One region of the Vibrio sp. T3Y01 genome, then DNA from elsewhere that is predicted to be linked to it. Evidence: predicted binding sites of a transcription regulator. Region 1 holds the regulator's gene; each other region holds the start of a gene.
What was found. The regulator PurR, encoded in region 1, represses purine synthesis genes. The targets are predictions, from matches to a motif close to TNANGNAAACGTTTNCNTNA.
Positions count from the first base shown of each region.

Region 2: purT (formate-dependent phosphoribosylglycinamide formyltransferase) is a predicted target of PurR. The motif match lies at 1,978-1,997, and genes of this name have one in related genera.
Region 3: pckA (phosphoenolpyruvate carboxykinase (ATP)) is a predicted target of PurR. The motif match lies at 2,942-2,961, and genes of this name have one in related genera.
Region 4: folD (bifunctional methylenetetrahydrofolate dehydrogenase/methenyltetrahydrofolate cyclohydrolase FolD) is a predicted target of PurR. The motif match lies at 3,708-3,727, and genes of this name have one in related genera.

Region 1 is NZ_VTXJ01000005.1:151,871-158,066, reverse strand. It holds gene mukF (chromosome partition protein MukF) at 1-202, opposite strand, end outside; gene cmoM (tRNA uridine 5-oxyacetic acid(34) methyltransferase CmoM) at 328-1,113, opposite strand; gene elyC (envelope biogenesis factor ElyC) at 1,229-2,083, shown strand; gene torR (two-component system response regulator TorR) at 2,189-2,902, opposite strand; gene torD (molecular chaperone TorD) at 3,158-3,805, shown strand; gene purR (HTH-type transcriptional repressor PurR) at 4,122-5,126, shown strand; cyclic di-GMP riboswitch class I at 5,297-5,382, shown strand; gene F0232_RS07555 (TfoX/Sxy family DNA transformation protein) at 5,510-6,100, shown strand.
Region 2 is NZ_VTXJ01000008.1:121,140-127,335, reverse strand. It holds gene F0232_RS11050 (thiopurine S-methyltransferase) at 1-644, shown strand, start outside; gene purT (formate-dependent phosphoribosylglycinamide formyltransferase) at 737-1,912, opposite strand; gene cdd (cytidine deaminase) at 2,080-2,967, opposite strand; gene F0232_RS11035 (LrgB family protein) at 3,244-3,921, opposite strand; gene F0232_RS11030 (CidA/LrgA family protein) at 3,924-4,295, opposite strand; gene sbcB (exodeoxyribonuclease I) at 4,320-5,744, opposite strand.
Region 3 is NZ_VTXJ01000009.1:72,696-78,891, forward strand. It holds gene F0232_RS11845 (AsmA family protein) at 1-990, opposite strand, end outside; gene pckA (phosphoenolpyruvate carboxykinase (ATP)) at 1,144-2,769, opposite strand; gene hslO (Hsp33 family molecular chaperone HslO) at 3,107-3,985, opposite strand; gene hslR (ribosome-associated heat shock protein Hsp15) at 4,004-4,390, opposite strand; gene gspC (type II secretion system protein GspC) at 4,721-5,602, shown strand; gene gspD (type II secretion system secretin GspD) at 5,644-6,196, shown strand, end outside.
Region 4 is NZ_VTXJ01000011.1:88,242-94,437, forward strand. It holds gene F0232_RS13890 (NupC/NupG family nucleoside CNT transporter) at 1-644, shown strand, start outside; gene F0232_RS13895 (sodium:proton antiporter) at 839-2,653, shown strand; gene folD (bifunctional methylenetetrahydrofolate dehydrogenase/methenyltetrahydrofolate cyclohydrolase FolD) at 2,772-3,629, opposite strand; tRNA gene F0232_RS13905 (tRNA-Arg) at 3,841-3,917, shown strand; gene aroC (chorismate synthase) at 4,186-5,271, shown strand; gene F0232_RS13915 (trimeric intracellular cation channel family protein) at 5,343-5,966, opposite strand.

The DNA.
Region 1 (6,196 bases):
ACAGTCGAGTGACGATAGTAAACGCATCATGCAGTTCACCCTCGCCCAGCTCTTCATCGAACCTTTCATTGCTTAATACTGCAATAGCAATCAAAAATGCTAAGCGCTCTGGCGGCAAGTTTAATGAAAAATCATGCTGCTTGACCCAGCCCACCAACTCATCAATTGGCTGCTCTTCGGCAGTTTGAGTCATTTCACTCATTGTGGTTCCTGTTACTGTTCTTCGTCATATCAAACACAGTAGATATGACGCCTATTTCTTTATAACGCGGGCTTCTTACGATTGCATAGCGCATATTGTGGTTTCTTTTACCACATTCATCACTGTTATTGCGCAGGTTTTTGAGCCCAAACGTGAATATAACGGCCTAGTGACAGATATGGCTCTTGGCGACATAGCTGTTTTTCTAGTTCCAATACATCTTCAAATTGGTAATCGCCCATGTACTCCATATTACCTATGTAGTCACTGAAGGAGCGAATGCCTGATTTACCACAGATTTCTAGACCAGCGTCTTCTATCCATTGATAAACCTCTTCTGGCTTCAAGCCTTTTTGTGGTTGCAGCTTAAACCGTTTTCGATGTGGCATCCCATTCAATACATGAGGAATGTTGCCACAAATCACATTTTTCAGGACTAATCCGTGGTGGTTGTAAAACATTATCGAGGCAATACCACCCGGTTTGACTTGTTCAAGTAGCAAATCAAGTGCTTCTTTAGGATCGGCTAGCCACTCCATAACGGCGTGAAACATCACAAAGTCGACTTTATCGTCGAGATGCTCTGCCACTTTTTGTACCGGAGAATGGATAAACTGATATTGCTCTAACAGCCCTGCTTCGGTGATCCCTTCTTGAGCCAGTTTTAGCATCTCAGAAGAGAGATCACATAGAGAAACCTTATGACCAAGTGCCGCAATTTTTTGCGACATCTGTGCCAATCCGCCTCCGGCATCAAGCACATGCAGTGGAAAAGTAGAATCTTCAAACTTGCTCAAAGCTTGTTCTAAATCTTCCCATACGATGATCTGACGGATCTCTCCTTTGTCAGAGCCGTAAATATTTTTTGCAAATTTGTGGGCAATATCGTCGAAATTACGGTCTTCAGTCACGGCTACTTGAGTTATTATGTCCTATCGTGCCTGCTATTCTGTCACAGGAATTTCAGGAATAAAGAGGCGATGTCTCTTTTTACTACTAAGTGATGTTTTTTCGGACTATTCGGATATGTTTGAGCTGAAAAAAGTAGTGTCTTCATTACTGATGCCACTACCAGCAATGTTAATTCTCGCATTTCTGGGCTTAGCCCTAGTGATGTTTACTACTAAAAGAAAGACTGGTTGCTTAATTACCCTCTCAGCCCTCTGTGGTATTTTCCTAATCGCTTTCCAGCCAGTTTCTAGTCAACTATTAATGCCAATGGAAAGGCAGCACACTGCATTTTTACCTGTCGACGAAACCGTCGATTACGTGATGGTTCTTGGTAGCGGCCACGTCGTTGATGACCAGATCCCACCAACATCTGAACTGAGTCGCACAGGCTTGATGCGTTTGAGTGAAGGTATTCGCATTTTACGCCTCTACCCGGGCGCTAAACTGATTCTTTCTGGCTACGGCGCTGGTACAGAAGTCAGCAACGCACGAATGATGGCTAAGGTAGCCCTAGCACTCGGTGTGGCAAAGCCTGATATCATTCTGCTGGAAACAGCCAAAGACACTTGGGAAGAAGCCCGCCAAGCCGCTGCGTTCGTTAAGAATAAAAGAATGGTGTTGGTGACTTCAGCAAGCCATATGACACGTGCTCTCAACGAATTTAACGCGGCTGGTATGAAACCATTACCGGCACCGACCAACTACCTAGCACAAGAAGGTATTGTTGAGCCTTGGAATAAGTACATGCCTAAGGCGATTTATCTTGAACAGACAGAGCGTTACTGGCATGAGACCATGGGGTTGGTTTGGCAAAGCCTACGTGACTGGCTAGACACCAGCAGTGATATTGCAGAAGAGCCAATCGTCGTGCCTGAAGCTTCGAGCCTAGCTGAAGATGAGAATGTCGTTTCGGCAGCTCAGCCTCAATAAGCAGTCTACATAAAAGACTGAGTCATAAAAAAGCCGAGACATCACTGATGATGTCTCGGCTTTTTAATATTTACTATTCTAGCGGACTAACATGTCCCGCAAGACTTAGTCACCAGCGAACATGTAACCTTCACCATGGACCGTCACAAAGATTTGTGGATTCTTAGGGTCGAATTCCATTTTTGCACGCATGCGTCGAATCAGTACGTCGATAGTACGATCATTTGGCGCGTCTACTCGGTGGCTGATCATATTAAGAATACGTTCACGGCTTAATACCTGGTTAGGGTAAGAAGACAACGCAACCAATAATTCATATTCAGCTTTCGTCAGTTTTACTGGTTCACCGTTTTTGCTTAACGCACGACGAGGGATATCAAATGTCCACTCACCAAAACGAACCACTGATTCATCTTCAGATTCTTCAACCGCACCTGCTGCTGTTTTACGAGCGGCAGAAATACGCCAAAGTAGGTTTTTAACTCGAACCAGTAACTCGCGAAGTTCGAAGGGTTTAGTAACGTAATCGTCAGCGCCCATTTCAAGGCCAACAATTTTGTCGATGCTATCCGTGCGTCCAGTAACTAAAATAATTCCAATGTCTGATTGACTGCGTAATTCGCGAGTTAGCATCAATCCATCTTCGCCTGGTAAGTTGATGTCCAGCATAATGAGGTCAACGTTGTTTTCTTCTAACACGTTTCTCATTTGAGCGCCGCTTTCTGCTTCGCTTACTGTGTACCCTTCGTTCTGGAAATAACCAACCAGTTTACTACGGGTCACCACATCATCTTCTACGACTAATACGTGATAGCTCATCTACACCACTTTTCTTATTTAATAGTTTCGGTGACTATTCTATTCATAACTAGTAACAATTCTAGTGGTACTGTAGATAAATGCCAGAAACATGGATTTTTTTTGATACAAGACAATCTTAAACCTTGCTATTTGTCGTCTGGCACAATTCAATATAGGCATTACTACTAACGAGTAACTTTGCATTTCGCAAATAACCTCGTCATCAGCCTTGGTGTGTAAAAAACACCACAAGACTAAATCAGGATTTACGTAATGAAAGATACGAAAGCGTTCAATGAGCAAAGAGCAGAAATTTACTGGTGGTTATCAAGCTTATTCGCCAAAGAGCTCACTCAAGATGAACTTGACCACTACCACTCTGTTGAAATTCGTTCTTTCTTAACTGGTTTAGGCGAAAATGAAACACTCAAACCTGCGATTGATAGCTTAGTTGATGCACTAAACCGCTTACAAACACGTGAAGATGCACAACTGGAACTGGCTGCTGACTTTTGTGACCTATTCCTAAAGACAGACAAGCATGGTGCCCTTCCCTACGCTTCGATGTACATCGGTGAAACTGGGCTATTAAACGATAAGCCAGCAAAAGAGATGGAAGAGATCATGGCTAAGCACAACTTAGTGGTTAACCAAGATCTAAAAGAACCAGCAGACCACATCGCTATTGAACTCGACTTCCTAGGTAACCTAATCATTCGCTCTAATGAAACAGAATCAGAGGAAGAGTTAGAAAAGTCGTTCGAAGTTCAACAGCAGTTTATTGAGCAACAGCTACTCACTTGGATTCCAAAGTTCAAGGTTAAGTGTCATGAGGTTGATGAGTTCGGTTTCTATGCATCAGTATCATCGCTGCTACTGGCATTCTGTCAATTAGACACTCAATATTTGGCTGGTGAATAGCTTATTAGATGACTAGGTAAATAAATTCAGTAGAATGTGACAATTCACCCGGATTTCTGGGTGAATTTTATTGCGAGTATTTTCTAGTCAGTCTAAAATTGTGACCGCAAACGATAAAATATGAAACATTCACGAAATGCTATGCTTATTAAGTTTCAGAGCATTTCGGTGTTAAGACAAGCCGCTCAATAGCGGTTTTTTGTTTTTTAACACTTTAGTACCCAAAGAGCCCTACACGTTTAAGCTCTTAGTTAGGTAGCTTAACGGCTACTTCATTCCGTACTTTGGGGAAAGTAGCTTCTAATAGGATAAAACCATGGCCACTATAAAAGATGTCGCTCGCTTAGCCGGCGTATCAACAACAACCGTTTCTCACGTAATCAACAAAACCCGTTTTGTTGCAGAAGCGACTCAAGAAAAAGTAAATAAAGCGGTAGACGAATTAAACTATGCACCAAGTGCTGTTGCTCGTAGTTTGAAGTGTAATTCAACACGAACCATCGGCATGCTAGTGACTCAATCAACCAACCTATTCTTCTCAGAAGTTATCGATGGTGTTGAGAGCTACTGCTACCGTCAAGGTTACACTTTGATCCTGTGTAACACGGGTGGTATCTATGAGAAGCAACGTGACTACATTCGAATGCTTGCAGAGAAACGTGTAGATGGCATCTTGGTTATGTGTTCAGACCTAACTGAAGAACTGAGAGAGATGTTAGACCGTCACGCTGACATCCCTAAAGTAGTCATGGACTGGGGCCCGGAGAGTTCTCAAGCAGATAAGATCATCGATAACTCTGAAGAAGGTGGCTACCTAGCGACTAAATACCTAATCGACCGCGGTCACTCAAAGATTGCTTGTTTAAGTGGCCACTTAGACAAAGCGGCGTGTGTGGAGCGTATCGCTGGTTACAAGCGCGCTTTGGAAGAAGCTAACATTACTGCAAATGACGACATGATCATCGAAGGTAACTTTGAGTGTGATACTGCCGTTCTAGCCGCTGACAAAATTGTTGATATGGAAGATCGCCCGACAGCTGTATTCTGCTTCAACGATACCATGGCACTAGGCTTGATGAGCCGCCTACAGCAGAAAGGCATCCGTATCCCTGAAGATATCTCTATCATTGGCTACGATAACATCGAACTGGCTGAGTACTTCTCTCCACCATTGACTACCGTTCACCAACCGAAGCGCCGTGTCGGTAAGAACGCCTTCGAAATTCTGCTTGAGCGTATTAAAGACAAAGACCATGAAAAACGCGTCTTCGAAATGCACCCAGAAATTGTTGAACGTAGTACAGTTAAAACGTTAAATTAACTGATAAATTGAGTTTATTTTCATCAAGCGCACCTTTGGGTGCGTTTTTTTTATCAGCAACTAAAATAAACCTAGTTTCATATAATAAAGATCATTAATTGAAGCAGTATCACACTTTGAAATAACAAGTGTGAGCCTCATTCAACAAAAACTTTATTCTATTCAATCAGTCACGCACAGGGCAAATCACTTGAAAAGGTGAGACGCAAAGCTTCCGGCCTAAACCACTCGTTGGTATGGTAGCGGGGTTACCGATGGCAAAATGCAGTAACTACTAATAATTTAGTAATTTACGGCTTATTGACAATGTAATTGCAACATTTTGCTAATCTCTCGGACCTGCTTATTTGGTGGCGTAGTTCAAATACACCGAGATAAATAACATGGATAAACCGATACTAAAGGACTCAATGAAGTTATTTGAGCCCCTAGGAAAAATAAAATCACGCTCAATGTTTGGTGGATTCGGTCTTTTTGCTGATGACACTATGTTTGCTCTGGTTGTTAATGACCAGTTGCACATACGAGCAGACAAAGGCACAACAAAACAGTTCGAGCAACAAGGGTTTCAACCGTACGTCTACAAAAAGCGTGGTTTCCCTGTCGTAACTAAATATTTCGCTCTACCCGAAGGCTTATGGCAAGACCAAGAGAAAATCTTGCAGCTTGCGACTACGTCTCTGGGCTTTGCAAAAGAAGAGAAAGCTGAACAGTCCGCTGCTAAGCCAACTCGACTCAAAGACCTCCCGAATCTTCGACTCGCCACCGAGCGCATGTTGAAGAAAGCTGGAATTGATTCCGTAGAACGTTTATATGAATCTGGCTCTGTAAACGCATTTAATGCCATCAAGGATTCTCATGCGTCCTCCGTCAGTATTGAACTGCTTTGGGCACTAGAGGGGGCGATCAATGGCACCCATTGGTCGGTTATCCCGCAGCAACGTCGTGAAGAGCTTATCAGTCGCGTCAATTAACATTTTCAGTACACCTTTTTATACAACTAAGCCGCATTTCTGCGGCTTTTTTTTCGATTCTGAATGTTAGATAGTCTGCGGCCTTAATGCTCTATC
Region 2 (6,196 bases), on a different contig from region 1:
CTGAATTTTGGCACAATAAATGGGCAGCCAACCAAATTGGTTTCCACCTTGAAGATGTAAACCCGCTTTTAGTTGAGTTTTGGAAAGCAACTGACCCTAGCTATGAGAAGAGTGTATTTGTTCCTTTGTGTGGCAAGAGTGAAGACCTGATTTGGCTAGCGTCTAAACATGAAGACGTTCAAGGTGTGGAATTGAGCCAGATTGCGGTTCGAGCTTTTTTCTCTGAGCATTTCTACACGCCAACTGTAACTCAAATTAACGGCCAACATGAACTTTATCAGTTTGATGAGTTGAGTGTTTACACTGGGGATTACTTCACTGCGCCAATTCAGCCGGTCGATATTATTTATGATCGTGCTTCTTTAGTTGCTTTGCCTGCTGAGCTGAGAGTGCAATATGTAGAACGCTTGAAGCAGTTATTGAAGCCTGGCGGCAAGATCCTGCTTGTAACGCTAGACTACGACCAAGATGAAATGGCAGGTCCTCCGTTTAGCGTACCTAAACTAGAAATCGATCAGTTGTTTGCGGGTTACAAGATTACGTTATTGAATCAAGACATTGCAGACCAAGAGCACCCTAAGATTGCTAAGAAAGGTTTGTCTCGATTCAGTGAGGAAGTGTACTTGATTGAGTCGGAAGTCTAAGCTCAGTTTGCTTTCGAAAAGATAACACCAATGAAAAAACGGGCGCATGGCCCGTCTTTTTGATCGTTAAGACTTCATGTGTGAAAGCCTAATTAGTAAATCACTTTAACTTTAGATGCGCTGGTGATTGCATCTTCAATCGCGGTTTCTGTGCTCTTACGGCGTGTTAGTGCAACACCAAGGCGACGACGACCATCGATGTCTGGCTTACCAAACAGGCGAACTTGTGTTTGTGGTGCATCTAGCGCTTCCGCAAGGCCTTCAAAACGGATGTTCGTTGATGTGCCTTGTCCAAGGATTACTGCAGACGCACATGGGCCATACTGAGTAATTGATTTGATTGGCATACCTGTAAATGCACGTACGTGCAGCGCGAATTCTGATGAGTCTTGAGACATCAAAGTCACTAAGCCAGTATCGTGTGGGCGAGGGGATACTTCGTTGAAGATCACATGGTCACCTTTAACGAACAACTCTACGCCAAAGATACCATGACCGCCTAAAGCATTAACCACTTGCTCTGCTGTGTATTGCGCGGCTTTAAGTGCGTTGTCTGACATCACTTGTGGCTGCCATGATTCGCGGTAATCACCATCTTCTTGGCGGTGGCCGATAGGTGCACAGAAATGGACACCGTCGACGGCGCGAACGGTTAGAAGAGTGATCTCGTAATCAAAGTCGATGAAACCTTCAACGATTACACGCCCCGCACCAGTGCGTCCGCCTTCTTGTGCGTAATCCCAAGACTTCTGGATATCTTCTTCGGTTTTGATAACGCTCTGGCCTTTGCCTGAAGAACTCATTACTGGTTTCACAACGCAAGGCATACCGACAAATTCAACCGCGGCAGCGAAATCTTCAAAGGTGTCTGCAAAGCGGTAAGGCGACGTGCTTAGCTTGAGTTCTTCTGCTGCAAGACGACGAATACCTTCACGGTTCATCGTTAGCTTAGTGGCGTTAGCTGTTGGAACGACATTCAAGCCTTGAGCTTCAAGCTCGACCAACTTGCTGGTGGCGATAGCCTCAATTTCAGGCACCACGTAATCTGGTTTTTCTAGTTCAATGATGGCTTGAAGTGCATCGCCATCTAACATGTCTAATACATGGCTGCGATGCGCAACTTGCATAGCCGGCGCATCTGCATAACGGTCACAAGCAATAACTTCTAAACCTAAACGTTGGCACTCGATAGCCACTTCTTTGCCAAGTTCACCTGAACCTAATAGAAGTACACGAGTAGCATTTTCACGAGTAGCAGTACCAAACATAGAAATTCCTTCCGATCTTTTGAACGATTGATTGAAAACTGGGTGATCATACTTATTTAAACGACAAAAGCAAACGTTTGCGTAAGTTGTGGTGCTAATTACAAGCATAAAAAAAGCAGCCCTATAAAAATGGGCTGCTTATTTAAAAGGTTGTTAATTAGATGTACTTAGATTGCTAAGTAAGTCACTGGAATGTCAGGATTAATCGCTTCTAATGTAGATTGCGTATCCGCTAGGTGACTGATACTACCCTCGGCGATTTCAACCAATGCTGCACTTTCAATTTGTTCAAAATCGAAGCCCGCAAGTTTTAGTTGAATCAGCGCAACTTGTAGCGGTGGAAGGCTAGGGTTGAATGCTGCGTTTTCAGCGTAAGCACCAGTAAAGATCTCACCAGTTGTGAGCTGTAGTGACACACCACTTAAATTTTTGGTGTATGGTGCATGGCTGCGGTTAAGGGCTGCTAATGCTTCAACTACGATAGGAGTGGTCTCTTCCGTCGTGTACTTATGATCAAGTTCAGACATCAAGCCTGTTGTTACACCAAGATCAGATGGTCCAAATGAATCAGGCAGGTACTCTTGTAGTGACATTTCATCACGCTGTGGAAGCTGAACTTTAAGCTCTTTCGCTGTAGTCAACTCATTCATAAATTGACGACAGTGACCACAAGGGCTGAAGTTAATTGTGATGTCCGAGATGCCTCGCTCGCCTTTCATCCAAGCGTGGCTGATTGCAGATTGCTCTGCGTGTACGGTTTGGCCAAGTTGCGCACCCGCGATTTCAAGGTTTGCACCAAAGTACAAAGTACCAGACAAACCACGCACGATCGCGCCAACGTAAAAGTCAGATAGCGGAGCGTATGAATACGCTGCAGCAAAAGGAAGTAGTGCGATGCGTAGTTCGTCATCCGCTAAGCCGCTTGCTTGACGCAGGCTAGAGAACTGTTCTGGAGACAATGTCGCGTCAAAGTTGTCTGCTAATACGATGTCACTTAAAAGCGCTTTCATTGATGATGGAGCACTTTCCAGCGCCAGGGTAATACGACTGTTCATGTTGAATCCTTAATTGACCTTAGGCTTTAAGTTTATGCAATGCTCAGGAATTTTCTGTGATAAAGATCACCATTGCATTGTTGTTGTTACATTGGTTTGCATAATTAGAGTGAGGTCACACTTGAAATCGATTGCAAGGACCATTTTTACAGCTGATATCGCACTTATTGTTCAAAATCACCGGTGATTAGCTGAATAAATGGCAATAAAAAGCCCAAGCAAACACTGATATTGACAGGGTTAGGCTTGGGCTAAATCGGGCTTTGAGCGTCTAGGCTAGGAATAGAACCAGACCACCATGCCAAACACGCTAGGTGCGATGATTGAGGTGATAACGCCACAAAGTACTAAGGCCAGTGAACTGAAAGCCGCATCTTCTTGGTTCTTTTCGGCACAAGTCGCCGTACCTAACGCGTGAGAAACCGTGCCCATGGTTAAACCCCTGGCAATAGGGCTCTTAATGCCAATTAGATTGTAGATAGGGTAAGCAAAAATTGCCCCGAATAAACCAACGATGAGAACCAGTATTGCAGCAATAGCCGCTTCACCACCAAGATGGCTTGATACTTCCATTGCAATGGGTGTGGTGACTGATTTGCCCAATAGACTCGCAATCAAACTTAGGTCAGCTTTGAAAGCGACGGCAATCATTGCCGCTGTGGTCATCGACATCACACTACCCAGTGTGCATGCAAAGGTTATGATTCGCCAGTTAGCTCGAATTTGAGGTAGCTGCTCATATAAAGGATAAGCTAGGGCGACAACCGCTGGCTGAAGCATGTACGTAATCCAAGTATTGTCTGCGTAGTAGGTCTCGAACGGGACTTTCAAGAACGTCAGAATTGGAATGATGATGCCAATGCTTATTAAAAGCGGGTTGCATAGCGGGGAATTCACTTTCTGACTTACCCAACGAGCAAACAGAAACACCACAATAGTTAATAGAATCCACATGATTATTTACCTCTCGCTAGCAAGCGGTCTAAGAACCATGACAAAGATACTAATACGATGAGTGTGCCGCCCACCGCGCTTGCCATAATCGGCAGTGCGTTAGCGATAAGCATGTCAAAATGTTCCATAAGCCCGACACTGATCGGGACAAACAGTAAAATCATCAAACGAATAATTAGGCTGGCACCAGGTTGTACCCAGTGCGCAGGCACAATACCTATCACCATGGCAGTAAACAAAATCAACATGCCAAAAATACTGCCAGGGATTGAGGTGTCTAAGTATTGCTGTAACGCGTTGCCTGCAGTGAGAGCACCTATGATTAAGGTGAAGGAGATTAAGCAGTAAACGAGTTTGATCAATCTTTCTTTCAAGGTTTTACATCTCTCGATAATGGGTTAACTAGCTAGCTTTTCTACGTATTGATACACCGCTTTCAAGATAGCCATTTTCTTTTCGTCGCTTTCATGTTCATGTGCGAGGTTTTCTAGGTTGAGCATGTATTCTTCTAAGCGGCTTTCGTAAAACTCACGACAATGGTTTGCCCACTTAAGTTGTTCAGATTCGTCTAGCGTCCATGGGAAGTGGCGAGCGCGGTAACGGAACAGCAAAGGCTTAATACGTTCGTCACTGAAGGTGATATCCAACGCTGCTAAGTTATTTGGATCAGTCTCGCGGATGATGTTCATCGCGGTCTTATCTGCTGGAGAGAAGAAGCCATCGTAAAGTTGGGTATCTACATCGTCGCTCTTTTCATACTCACGTTCCTGTGAATATAAGCCAATCAATTTTTCACGAATTTCTGGGTGTTCGCGTAGGATCGCTAGGTTCTTCAAACACTGCTGGCGGTCGATACCAATGGTTTCGGCATTTTCAGCAGTTAATGTTTTTGCCGGCGCTAGAATAGGGCACTTGTTGAGTTGAACCAGCTTAATTGGCACTGGTAGCTCGTCTTCATTCAGGTCGCTGCGTTTGGTGTAAAGCCTTTCTCTAAGCTCATCAGTCTCTAGCTCAAGCAGAGGGCTAGGATCTTTTGCCAAGTCCACCACGATAACCGCGTTTTGATTGGTTGGATGCCAAGCCATAGGAACAATCCAGCTTGTGTAATTGCAGTCACGACCAAACATGCCTGACACATGCATGAGAGGTGTCATGTTTACGATGTCGACTAATTCGTTCAACTTGCGCTTGTGACGCATGTTGTAGAGATAATCAAACATCTTAGGTTGTGCGGTTTTCAGCTTTTTCGCTAGTTCGATAGTCGCGATAACATCCGCCATCGCATCGTGCGCGTTTTCATGTTCTATGCCGTTTGCCACAGATAGATGTTCCAGTTTGAAGCTTGGGAAACCTTCTTCGTTTTCTGGCCACACAATACCGTCAGGGCGCAGAGCGTGTACGGCACGCATCACGTCTAATAGATCCCAACGAGAGTTACCGTTTTGCCAGCTCCATGCATATGGGTCAATGAAGTTACGGTAACAGGTGTATCGCGTTACTTCGTCATCGAATCGAATACTGTTGTAACCAAGGCTTGTGGTGTTCGGTTTTGCAAGCTCAGCATGTATCTTGGCGATGAACTCAGGTTCCGGTAGGCCTTGAGACATGGCTTTTTGTGGAGTGATGCGAGTGATCAGTGCGGCTTCAGGTGCAGGTAGATAATCAGCAGGAGGTTGGCAGTAGATGACCAATGGCTCACCAATAATATTGAAATCTTGGTCGGTACGAACGCCGGCAAACTGACTTGGACGATCTTTTGCTGGGCTCACGCCCCATGTTTCGTAATCGAAAAAGAAGTAGGTTGGCTGATTATCTGAACTCATTGAATTTCCTGAACAGTCTACGGGTAATCGTGTACTGTGGCTGAAGGTTAGTTTTGTTCAGTATCTGATAGTATGCGGTACGCGTGCAACCCAGATCACAAATAAATTGTAGGAAAGTGCTGCATTCCTATTCAATCAGACTGCGATCGAGGACTTGGTATCTTAGTTTGCTTATTTATTGGCAAGATCAACCAACAAAGTGGTGTGACAAAGCGCTCGAAGGGGACACCATTTGGGGGGGTAAAATCAGCTCTGGATAGCCAAAACATTTTGAGTCTATGAAGAGTGTGTTACTGCTTGTATCTGCCTTACATCACGCTTTCAACGTCACGCGCTTTGCTGCACTAAACGCTCCTGAGAGATGAAACTGAATCGGTCATTAGAGTAAATCGTAGAACCAGTCATAGATATAAAATTATTATCCTAAATGATGTTATTTTATAGTTTTAATG
Region 3 (6,196 bases), on a different contig from region 1:
ATAGAAATCTTCAATCAGTATCTGGTTTGGCTCTAGGCTTAGCTTGATATTTGGCTCGACAAACATGTCATCATCAACAGTGACTCCTTCGGCTTGCAGAGAGAAAAGCGCTTTCTGTTGTCTCCACAGTTCGAAAGGTAACTTGATGTTTTCTAGTGAAGCATCAAAGGCTGCAAGATGTCCGCTTTGCCATTCGATGTCGCTACGTAAAATATCTAAGCTGTTGATATGGTTGATACGAATGCCCGCTACATCCCACTCTTTGCTCACTAGGCTCTGAGTTTGCTGCTGGTTGAGGCGTAAGCCATCAACGGTAACGTTCACTAATGACCAATCATGCTTATATTGCTCTGCTTGCCCAGAAATTTTGGCTCCGCGCCACTCAAACGAAGCGCCATAAAGGGTGCTGTCGCTCGCTTTAAGGTCAAGGTTGATCAGAAGGTTATCGAAGGCTTCACCTTGCCAATAGAGTTGCGAAGCGGAAAGTTGGGTTTTGCCGTAAGGCAGCAGTGTTTGATTATTGCTAAAGGTTGGCTCGGCGATCTGTAGGTCGATGCCTCGCACATTAAAGCTGTTGGTTGAAAAATCCAGGTTATTGATCGCCAACTGGCGGAGCTTGAGCTTTTGTTCGGTTAACAGTGGTGAGAGCGTTTCTAGATCGTTCGCTTCCAACTGGATACCACTGATTAATACAGAGTCTAAGACGAGTTTGGCTTCAATGAGAGAGTCAGGGCTGAACCAGAGATCGACCTTATCGATATACAGAGGTGGTTGCTTTTCTGGTTGGGTATAGGTGATTCCCATTAGGGTGATGTGATAAGGCGCTTGATACTCGACATCTTCAATGACCACCGGTTGGTCAACCGTGTGCTTGATAAAAAAGTTAGCAACATCCGCACGGTATTGAGTCTGTAGGCTTAATAGCAACGCTGCGATAATCGCAACGGCGATAGCCAACACAATGCCGAACACCATGAATACCTTTTTCATTCCCTGAAAGCCTTACATTTCAATAGTCTTAAAACAGAGTGGAACAAAAAGGGGCAAGCATCAACAAAAAAGCCCCTCAAAAGAGGGGCTTGCTACAAAAATATCGTTTTAAATGGGCGTTCGCTTTTGGCTTAGCCCGAGCAGATGCTTGGATTAGTCGAGTTGTGGGCCTGCCGCAACCAGTGACTTACCTTCAGCGTTGTCAGTGTACTTATCAAAGTTATTGATGAAGCGTTCTGCTAGATCTTTCGCTTTGCTTTCCCATTGTAGTGGGTCTGTGTATGTGTCGCGTGGATCTAGGATCGCTGGGTCAACATCGTGCAGCGCTAGAGGCACTTCTAGGTTGAACATAGGGATAACCTTAGTGTCAGCCTTGTCGATAGAACCATCTAGGATAGCGTCGATAATGCCACGCGTATCTTGGATAGAGATACGTTTGCCAGTACCGTTCCAGCCCGTGTTTACTAGGTAAGCTTCAGCGCCAGCTGCTTCCATGCGTTTTACAAGTACTTCAGCGTACTGAGTTGGGTGAAGCGTTAGGAACGCCGCGCCGAACGCTGCAGAGAAGGTTGGAGTCGGCTCTGTGATACCGCGCTCTGTACCTGCTAGTTTCGCTGTGAAACCAGATAGGAAGTGGTACTTCGTTTGCTCTGGAGTCAGTTTAGAAACTGGTGGTAATACACCAAATGCATCAGCAGTCAGGAAGATAACCTTTTGAGCGTGACCTGCTTTTGATACTGGCTTAACAATGTTGTCGATGTGGTGAATCGGGTAAGAAACACGAGTGTTTTCTGTTTTAGAACCGTCATCAAAATCGATAGAACCATCGCCACGAACCGTTACGTTTTCTAGCAGTGCATCACGACGGATTGCATTATAGATTTCTGGTTCTGCTTCCTTAGATAGACGGATCGTCTTCGCGTAACAACCGCCTTCAAAGTTGAAGATACCGTCGTCATCCCAACCGTGCTCATCATCACCGATTAGTTCACGTTTAGGGTCTGTTGATAGCGTTGTTTTACCTGTGCCCGATAGGCCGAAGAATACCGCTACATCGCCTTTCTCACCAACGTTCGCACTACAGTGCATTGAAGCAATACCTTGCAGAGGAAGTAGGTAGTTCATCATTGCGAACATGCCTTTCTTCATCTCACCGCCGTACCAAGTACCACCGATGATTTGAACTCGCTCTGTTAGGTTGAAAGCAACGAAGTTCTCAGAGTTTAGGCCCTGTTTTTCCCAATTAGGGTTGGTTGTTTTAGCACCGTTCATTACCACGAAATCTGGCTCGAACGTTGCCAACTCTTCGTCTGTTGGACGAATGAACATGTTCTTAACGAAGTGCGCTTGCCACGCTACTTCAGTGATAATACGTACACTTAAGCGTGTATCTGGGTTAGCACCACAGTAACCGTCAATCACAAACAGGCGCTTGCCAGATAGCTGAGTTGTTACAAGCTCTTTTAGCTCGTTCCATACTTCAGTTGTGATCGGTTTGTTATCGTTTTTGCCTTGATCTGACCACCACATGGTATCGCGGGTCGTGTCATCTTTAACAATGTACTTATCTTTCGGTGAGCGGCCAGTAAAGATACCAGTGTCAACAGCAACAGCACCTAGCTCCGTTACTACGCCTTTTTCGTAGCCTTCCAAACCTGGCAGTGTTTCTTCAACGAATAACTGCTCATAGCTAGGATTGCGAAGAACTTCGGTAACGCCAGTAAGTCCGTGCTTAGTTAGATCAATTTGTGCAGCCTTAGTATGTTCCATAACGGTCATAGGTGCTCCTTGTAGGATATTTTGTAGGGATTTTGTATTAATTTTTTATTGTTATCTGCTCACCATGCTAGCAACGAGACTCGGGGGAAACAGGGATACAGCTCAAAAAATATCCATATTAACCATGGGGTTTTAAGTGTCTCGTCACATATTGGCCTAACTAGTCTATCCTGTACGCAAACCTTTGCGCTAGGGGCGGGAACATTATTAATTGATTAAAATTAAGCGGTGATTTTATTACGAGATGTTACGAAGTTTGCGCTATTTTGATCACAAAAAAGGCCAGCTTAGTGCTGACCTTTTTGGGGTAAATTACGTGTTTTTGGCACGACGTAAATTAATGAACCGTATTGCTGCCTTTATCTGCTGCTTCTGCATACAGTGCATCAACGTCGTTCTTGTCGAACGAGTAGTTCGTATCACAGTAATCACAGTGAAGAGCAACGCTACCTTCAGTACTTAGGATGTCGTAAATCTCTTCTTGAGCAACGGTAATGATCGCTGCTGCGCTGCGTTCACGAGAACAACCACAGAAGAATTCAACTGGCTGTGGTGTGAAAAGTTGTACTTTCTCTTGGTTGTACAAACGGTAAAGCAGTTCGTTTGCTTCTAGAGAGAATAGCTCTTCGTTTTTCACTGTGTCTGTTAGCTGTTCTAGGTGCTCGAAGTCATTTGGAGTACCAGTACCATCAGGCATAACTTGCAGCAACATACCTGCAGCGTGTGCTTTGCCTTCGTGCTCACCAGTACGTAGCCATAGACGAGTCTTAAGCTGCTCAGAGTTCGCGAAGTAACCTTCAAGTACTTGAGCTAGTGTGTCACCTTCAAGACCAACGATACCTTGGTAACGTTCACCTTTCTTAGGGTCGATAGTGATCACTAGGTGGCCTTTACCCATTAGGTCGTGTAGACCTGCGTCGTCAGCAATTTCGCCTTCAAAGCGAGCAACACCGCGAATCTTTTGGTTATGGTCGCCATTGATAACTGCTAGAGATACCGGGCCGTCACCTTGCAGCTGCATAGTGATAGAACCTTCAAATTTTAGGGTCGCAGTTAGTAGCGTAGTTGAAACCAATAGCTCACCCAGCAGCTTTTGTACTGGAGCTGGGTATTCCTTGCTAGAAATAATCTGTTGGTACGCTTCATCCATTTGTACCAATTCACCACGTACTGATAGGTCTTCAAATAGGTAGCGATTTAAAACATTGTTTGCCATTTGGCTATTCCTTCTAGCTTATTGATGCTTGAACTTGATGATGTCACGACGTTGCTTTTTATCAGGGCGACGCTCTGGAGCTGGGTTATGTGCATGCAGTTTACGCTGTTTTGCAAACTCTTCTCTTTTTGCCAAGCTCTCGGTGGTTTCTTCATAGAGGGTTTGAGCGATCGGTGCTCCACCACGATGGGCTGAGATTTTCTCGATCGTTACCGTCTTTTCTTCATTACCTTGGCGCAGTGTAATAACTGCCCCAAGTTCGACAATCTTACTTGGCTTGCTGCGCTGACCATTATAGTGGACTTTGCCACCATCGACCATGTTACGAGCAATAGACCGAGTTTTGTAAAAGCGTGCTGCCCACAACCATTTATCGAGTCTGACAGCTTCATTAGAAGTTTTCATATAGGGCTGTGCCTTATTAAGTGAGAAATGAATGCGGTTTAACTGTAGTGAACAGTGCGCAACATGTTTTTGATGATGCTTATCACATTAGGTAGAAGTTTTATGTGGAGGCGGTTAGCATTTTTTTCAAGTCATATTGCAAAATCGCTATGTAATGCCGATTTATCGATTTGCTATGATATAGTTCAAGATCTTATGCTTATATAAGCTCGGTATCGAACGAATGAATAAAAAAGCTGAAAGTTTAATAGTTTGCAGCGTTTGTTGTCATGAGAAGGGGCAAGGGAAGTGAACTTTTTAGAGCTCAAAAATCGTATAGGAAATTCTCCTATGTTGAGCCGCTTATTAGATAATGGATTTGTGCTTCAGCAGAAACTGAGTATCGCCACTTGTTGTGTACTCATTGCCGCTTCAGCATGGATTTTAGGACAACTTGTCTGGTTTGTTGAACCTGCCGAGCAAACGGTTGTGCCTTGGAAAGCAACGGTGTCGTCGTCTGCTACGCCTCAGTCGACTCTCGATATCTCTTCTTTACAACAGAGCAACATGTTTGGTGCCTATAACCCAAGCAAATCCGCAGTGGTTGAGCAACAAGTGATTCAAGATGCACCCAAGACACGCCTTAACCTCGTCTTGGTTGGTGCGGTTGCCAGTTCTAACCCTGAATTGAGCTTAGCGGTGATTGCCAACCGTGGTACGCAAGCGACTTATGGGATCAATGAACAGATAGAAGGCACCAGAGCTAAACTAAAAGCCGTGTTAATCGACCGCGTGATCATTGATAACTCAGGTCGTGATGAAACGCTGATGCTAGAAGGTATTGAGTACAAGCGTTTAGCGGTATCAGAACCTGCACCACGTCGTGCCTCTTCTTCAGTTCGTGGTAATAACCCGGCTTCTGCAGAAGAGAAGCTTGATGAGATTAAAGCGAAGATAATGAAAGACCCGCAACAAATCTTCCAATATGTTCGATTGTCTCAGGTGAAACGCGACGATAGTGTGATCGGTTATCGTGTGAGCCCTGGCAAAGATTCAGAACTTTTTAACTCTGTTGGGCTCCAAAACGGAGATATTGCAACTCAGTTAAATGGTCAAGATCTGACAGACCCAGCCGCGATGGGCAACATATTCCGTTCAATCTCAGAACTGACAGAGTTAAATCTGGTCGTTGAGCGAGATGGACAACAACATGAAGTGTTTATTGAATTTTAAAACTTTGCGTCTAACGAAAGACGAAAGTGTAGGAGAAGTACGTGAAGCATTGGTTTAAGAAAAGTGCATGGTTATTGGCAGGAAGCTTAATCTGCACACCCGCAGCCTTCGCTAATGATTTTAGTGCCAGCTTTAAAGGCACTGACATTCAAGAGTTTATTAATATTGTTGGCCGTAACCTTGAGAAAACGATCATCGTTGACCCATCGGTGCGCGGAAAAATTGATGTGCGCAGTTATGACGTACTCAATGAAGAACAATATTACAGCTTCTTCCTCAATGTATTAGAGGTTTACGGCTATGCGGTCGTTGAAATGGACTCAGGTGTTCTGAAGATCATCAAGGCTAAAGACTCTAAAACCTCTGCCATTCCTGTTGTCGGTGATCGTGATTCTATCGCGGGCGACAGCGTAGTAACACGCGTTGTTACCGTTCGTAATGTCTCGGTTCGTGAGCTTTCTCCTCTGCTTCGCCAACTGAACGATAATGCGGGCGCGGGCAACGTTGTGCACTACGACCCAGCGAATATCATTCTAATCACTGGTCGCGCGGCGGTTGTAAACCGCTTAGCTGAAATCATCAAGCGTGTTGACC
Region 4 (6,196 bases), on a different contig from region 1:
ACCTAAACTATTTGATCGCAGCGGCATTCATGTCTGCACCGGCAGGTTTGTTGATGGCTAAAATCTTAGTACCAGGTAGTGCTGACGATGTTCAAGAAAACATTGAGTCTGATGTTGAAATTCCACGAGCAACAAACGTAGTTGAGGCAATGGCAGATGGGGCTATGTCTGGACTTCGTATTGCCGTTGCGGTGGGTGCGACACTTCTTGCCTTTATCAGTGTGATTGCAATGCTGAATGGCTTGCTAGGTATTGTTGGGGGCTGGTTTGGCGTAAACCTAAGCTTCGAACTTATCCTAGGTTATGTGTTCGCACCCGTTGCATGGCTGATCGGTGTGCCGTGGTCTGAAGCTGTTGTGGCAGGTTCACTGATCGGTAACAAGATTGTTGTGAACGAGTTTGTCGCTTTCATCCAGTTAATGGACGCGAAAGAGGTACTTAGCGAGCATTCACAAGCGATCGTTACCTTCGCACTGTGTGGCTTTGCTAACATCTCAACGATGGCGATTCTGATTGGTGGTCTGGGTAGCTTGGTACCAGAGCGTCGCTCTTTCATCTCACAATACGGCTTTAAAGCGATTTGTGCAGGTGTGTTTGCTAACCTAATGAGTGCAGCGATTGCTGGCGTGGTACTTTCACTGTAAGTACCTAGTTTAATCATTAAGCACCGAGTGGATGAGTCAGTTACTTTATTTCCCCTATAGTAAAGTGACTGATTAATCACAATAATATTCGGTTAGCACGAAAAAGAGAGCCTATAGTTTAATGACGTAGGCTTTCTTGTTTCAGTAAACAGATTTGGACCACAGGGTGTGGCACCAATTATTTAGAGGCATAAATGGATTTGTCGATTACTTCTTCTTTGGCGCTAATTGGACTTTTGTCTTTAGCCTGTCAACTGCTTGGCTGGCGTTTGCGTCTTCCCGCTATTCTCCCTCTTCTCATTGTCGGCCTGCTATTGGGCCCCGGTTTAAATGTCCTTAACCCAGATGCCATTTTTGGCGAAGTGCTATTTCCGCTGATTTCATTAGGTGTTGCCATCATTCTGTTTGAAGGCGCATTGACGCTTAATTTCAAGGAGATCAGAGGCCATGGTCGCATGGTGACTCATCTAGTGAGTGTCGGCATGCTGATTACATGGGCGTGTATCGTGGTCGGTGCTTATTACTTTGTTAACTTTAGTTGGCCATTAGCAGCGCTATTTGGAGCCTTGGTAGTGGTGACGGGCCCGACAGTGATTGTGCCTATGCTGCGTAGTATTCAGCCCAAAGCTTCTCTTGGCAGCATTTTGCGCTGGGAAGGTATTGTGATTGACCCAATAGGCGCTCTGTTTGCGGTTCTGGTTTACGAATACATTGTCTCTTCAGCCGACCCTACCGGTCACGTGTTGTTTGCGCTTGGGCTGACTTTGGCTATTGGTTTAAGCTTAGGGATCATCGGTGGCCATTTGATTGCCAAGATGCTGCAAGGGCATTGGGTGCCACACTATTTGCGTAATGTGGCAGTGCTGACGTTAATGTTGGCGGCGTTCTCGTTTTCTAATGACTTGAGTGAAGAGTCGGGCTTGTTAACCGTGACCATCATGGGGATCTGGCTTGCCAATGTGAAAGGCTTGGATATCGAAGACATCATCGAATTCAAGGAAACTCTGACTGTGCTGCTCATTTCTGCGCTGTTTATTTTGTTAGCCAGTCGGCTCGATTCGGGCGCGTTCCTGTCGATAGGTTGGGGCGGTATAGGGTTGTTAGCGGTGGTTATGCTGGTGGCTCGCCCGTTAAGTGTGTGGATCAGCGGGATCGGCACGGATCTTAGTTCTGCAGATAAATGGTTTTTGAGCTGGATGGCGCCGCGCGGGATCGTGGCTGCAGCGGTTTCTTCTCTGTTTGCGATCAAACTTCAAGAGAAGCAATTGATTGATGGGGCAGATCTGCTGGTGCCCATGGTGTTCTTGGTCATTATCGGCACGGTTGTTATTCAGAGTTTAACCGCAAGTTGGTGGGCGAGAAGGCTAGGTGTCACTCAAGAGAAAGCGCAAGGGGTTATCTTCTTTGGTGCCACCCACTTCGCAAGACAGTTTGCCAAGGTGCTCGCGACTCATAACATCAATAGTGTGCTTGCGGATACCAACTGGGAGAGTATTCGCTTGGCGCGTATGGATAGCTTGAATGTCTACTTTGGTAACCCAGCTTCCAGTCACGCGGAAAACAATTTGGAACTGGATGGGATAGGGCGAGCGATGATTGTCTCACCTTATCGCCAAACTAACCCGTTAGTCAGCATGCATTATCAAGACGAGTTTGGTGCCAATAAGGTTTTTGAGCTTGAGTCACCAGAAAGCAAGCACGAGAGACACCAAGTGAGTCGAGATGGCAACCGAAGTCTATTTGAGGAAGGCGTGACCTACTCCAAGCTTAATTCGTTAATGGCTCAAGGCTGTCAAATTAAGAGTACAGGGCTGACAGAGGCATTTGATCTGAATGAGTTTAATGCTTTGTATCCTAAAGCGATTTTACTTGGAGTTATCAATGGCGGTGATTTCCGTTTAATTACTCAAGGGGCTGACTTAGAAAAATTCATATCAACGGAGTGTGAGATCATCAGTTTGTTGCCGCCGTCAGATCTGGCAGAAAAAGGCGAGGCTCCGGATAAGTAGCAAATGCTCTTTATCAAAAGCGATTAGCTTTGTATCCGAAGTGTATCGCTTAATATTAAAAAAGCCGCAGCGTATATCACGCTGCGGCTTTCTCATTTAATTTATATTGCGTTACAGATTACTTCGAGTGAAACTGCTCGCAAGCGATCATAGTATTCTCGATTAAGCTCGCCACTGTCATTGGGCCAACACCACCCGGTACAGGTGTGATGAAGCTTGCGCTCTCTTTCGCGACATCGTATTCAACGTCACCGACTAGTTTGCCAGATTCTAAACGGTTGATACCAACATCGACCACAACTGCACCTTTCTTAATCCATGCACCAGGAATGAAGTTAGGCTTACCTACAGCAACCACAACAACGTCTGCTTGACGTACGTGGCCTTCAAGGTCTTTGGTGAAACGGTGACATGTCGTCGTCGTACAACCCGCTAAAAGTAGTTCTAGAGTCATTGGGCGGCCTACGATGTTTGAAGCGCCAACAACAACCGCGTGCTTGCCACGTAAATCGATGTTGTAACGGTCAAGCAGCGTGATGATACCTTTTGGCGTACAAGAGCGAAGCTTAGGCATACGTTGAGCCAAACGGCCGACATTGTATGGGTGGAAGCCATCAACGTCTTTCTCTGGTGTGATGCGCTCAAGAACGTGAGTGCTATCGATACCAGCAGGTAGAGGCAGTTGAACCAGAATACCGTCGATCTCTGGGTCTTGGTTTAGTTGGTCTACTAGGTTTAACAGTTCATCTTCTGTTGCAGTGGCTGGCAAATCGTAAGATTTAGATACGAAGCCAACTTCTTCACACGCTTTACGCTTACTACCAACGTAAACCTGAGAAGCAGGGTCTTCACCCACTAAAACAACCGCTAGGCCCGGAGCGCGTAATCCAGCTTCAGTACGAGCTTTTACACGTGCAGCAACTTCGGAGCGAACCGTTTGAGAAATTAGCTTTCCATCAATATTTTGAGCAGTCATGAATTTCCTTAGTATTGATATTCAAGTTAGTGGCTGATGTTTTTGGCGCATTATTCCAGAAAATCTTTTTGATTACCATCAAGCAAACGATTGCTTTGCTCTATTTTCCAACACTTATATGTTTGTTGCCCTTTTTTTACTCACTTAGATCAGAATGTTACATAAAGCCGTTGCTTTCATGATTCGAATTCGTATAATTCCTTCCTGTAGCGCGCCCTTAGCTCAGCTGGATAGAGCACGTCCCTTCTAAGGATGTGGTCGAAGGTTCGAATCCTTCAGGGCGTGCCATTATTTAAAGAAACCCGATAGCTCTCTGAGTTGTCGGGTTTTTTGCATTTCACCCATCATAAAACACTTCTTTTAAAGCTCCAGTTATTTCCTTCTCTTATTCATTTCGTTCGGCTCATGTAATAGAAAGTTAAAATTGTTCCTTTTTTGGGGTTTACATCATTTGGTAATAAAGCCACTATGAATTCACGAAGAATAGACAAGTAAAGCTGTTCACCAGCGGGTTTAGGAATCAAACCTTCTGCTGATGGCTGATTTAGAGGAAGTAATGGCAGGAAACAGTATCGGACAACATTTCCGCGTGACCACGTTCGGAGAAAGTCACGGTATCGCACTAGGATGTATCGTAGATGGGTGCCCACCAGGATTAGAAATTACCGAAGCAGACCTTCAAAAAGATTTGGACCGTCGTCGCCCTGGTACTTCTCGCTATACAACGGCTCGCCGTGAAGCAGATGAAGTAAAGATTTTATCAGGTGTATTTGAAGGCCAAACTACGGGTACTTCTATTGGTCTATTGATTGAAAATACAGACCAACGCTCTAAAGACTATTCCGAAATTAAAGACAAATTCCGCCCAGGCCACGCTGATTACACGTACCATCAAAAGTACGGTGTGCGTGATTACCGTGGTGGTGGTCGTTCTTCAGCTCGTGAAACTGCAATGCGTGTTGCGGCTGGTGCGATTGCAAAGAAATACCTAAAACAAGAATTTGGTGTTGAAATCCAAGCTTACCTTTCTCAAATGGGCGATATCTCAATTGATAAAGTGGATTGGAACGAGGTTGAAAACAACGCTTTCTTCTGCCCTGATGCAGATAAAGTACCTGAGTTTGACCAACTGATTCGTGACCTACTAAAAGAAGGCAACTCGATCGGTGCGAAGATTCAAGTGGTCGCGACTAAAGTGCCTGTAGGCCTTGGTGAGCCGATCTTTGATCGCTTAGATGCTGATATCGCGCACGCACTAATGAGCATTAACGCTGTGAAAGGCGTTGAGATTGGTGATGGCTTTGATGTGGTTAATCAACGCGGTAGCGAACACCGTGATCCATTAACGCCAGAAGGCTTCGCTAGCAACCATGCTGGCGGTATCTTAGGTGGTATCTCTACTGGCCAAGATATTGTGGCAAGCATTGCGCTTAAGCCAACATCAAGCATTACGGTACCGGGTGACACTATCACTAAAGATGGTGAAGCGACGCAGCTCATCACTAAAGGTCGTCACGATCCATGTGTTGGTATTCGTGCGGTGCCAATTGCAGAAGCGATGCTAGCGATTGTTCTACTTGATCATCTATTACGCCATCGTGGTCAGAACCATGGCGTAACGACGAATACTCCTCAAATCTAACGATTGAGTGAATGAAAAAAGGGTTGCTTCCTGTTGGAGCAACCCTTTTTGTTTTCTAGTGGTATTCGTTGTTAATGCACAGAGCTTTCAGGATCAAGCTGGAATGAAGGCAAGCGCCATTTGAATCTCACAGCTGCCATACGCAGCAAGTAACCCACCACAAGTGTCACAATCGTTGCAGTGACATCGTTAATGCCAAACTCGAGTAAGCCTAGGTATAAGCCTGAAGCAATCAATGCGATAGAGGCGTAAAGCTCTTCATGCAGCACCAGCGGTGTTTGACGACAGATAAGATCACGCAGCAAACCACCAAATACACCAGTAACCAGTGCTGATACCATACAGATCATTGGGTGAAGGCCCATGTTCATCGCCACTTTAGTGCCTATGATACTGAATACAATCAGACCTAGCGCATCTAAGCGAATGAACAAACCTTTAAGTTTAATAACCCACTTAGCTAGGCCTGTTGTGACAACGCCTGCCACACAAGTAATCGCAAGAAATTCAGGGTTCTCAACCCAACCTAACGGGTAGTGACCAAGCAAGATGTCTCGCACTGTACCACCGCCAATCGCCGTTGCGCTGGCAACCAACATTACACCAAACCAATCCATTTTTTGTTTACCAGCACTGAGAGCACCGGTCATGGCTTCTGCCGTGATGCCAATGATATACAAAACACTTAGTAGCATTGCTGTAGCTCTATTATTTAGGTCTATAAATTGGAGTCTTATAGGCCTTGGAGATATAAAAATGAAGCGCGAGTGTAGTAGTAAAACAGGTGATTGACGAATGAATATTTGTACCGTGAATGAGCATTTCAGATTAGCTAAACTAATCATTCACCTAAAAGTGGTGTAATCTGGATGCTGCAATCGATTGTCCACCTCTAGGACAACGATATTGCGAATGTCATTACCCC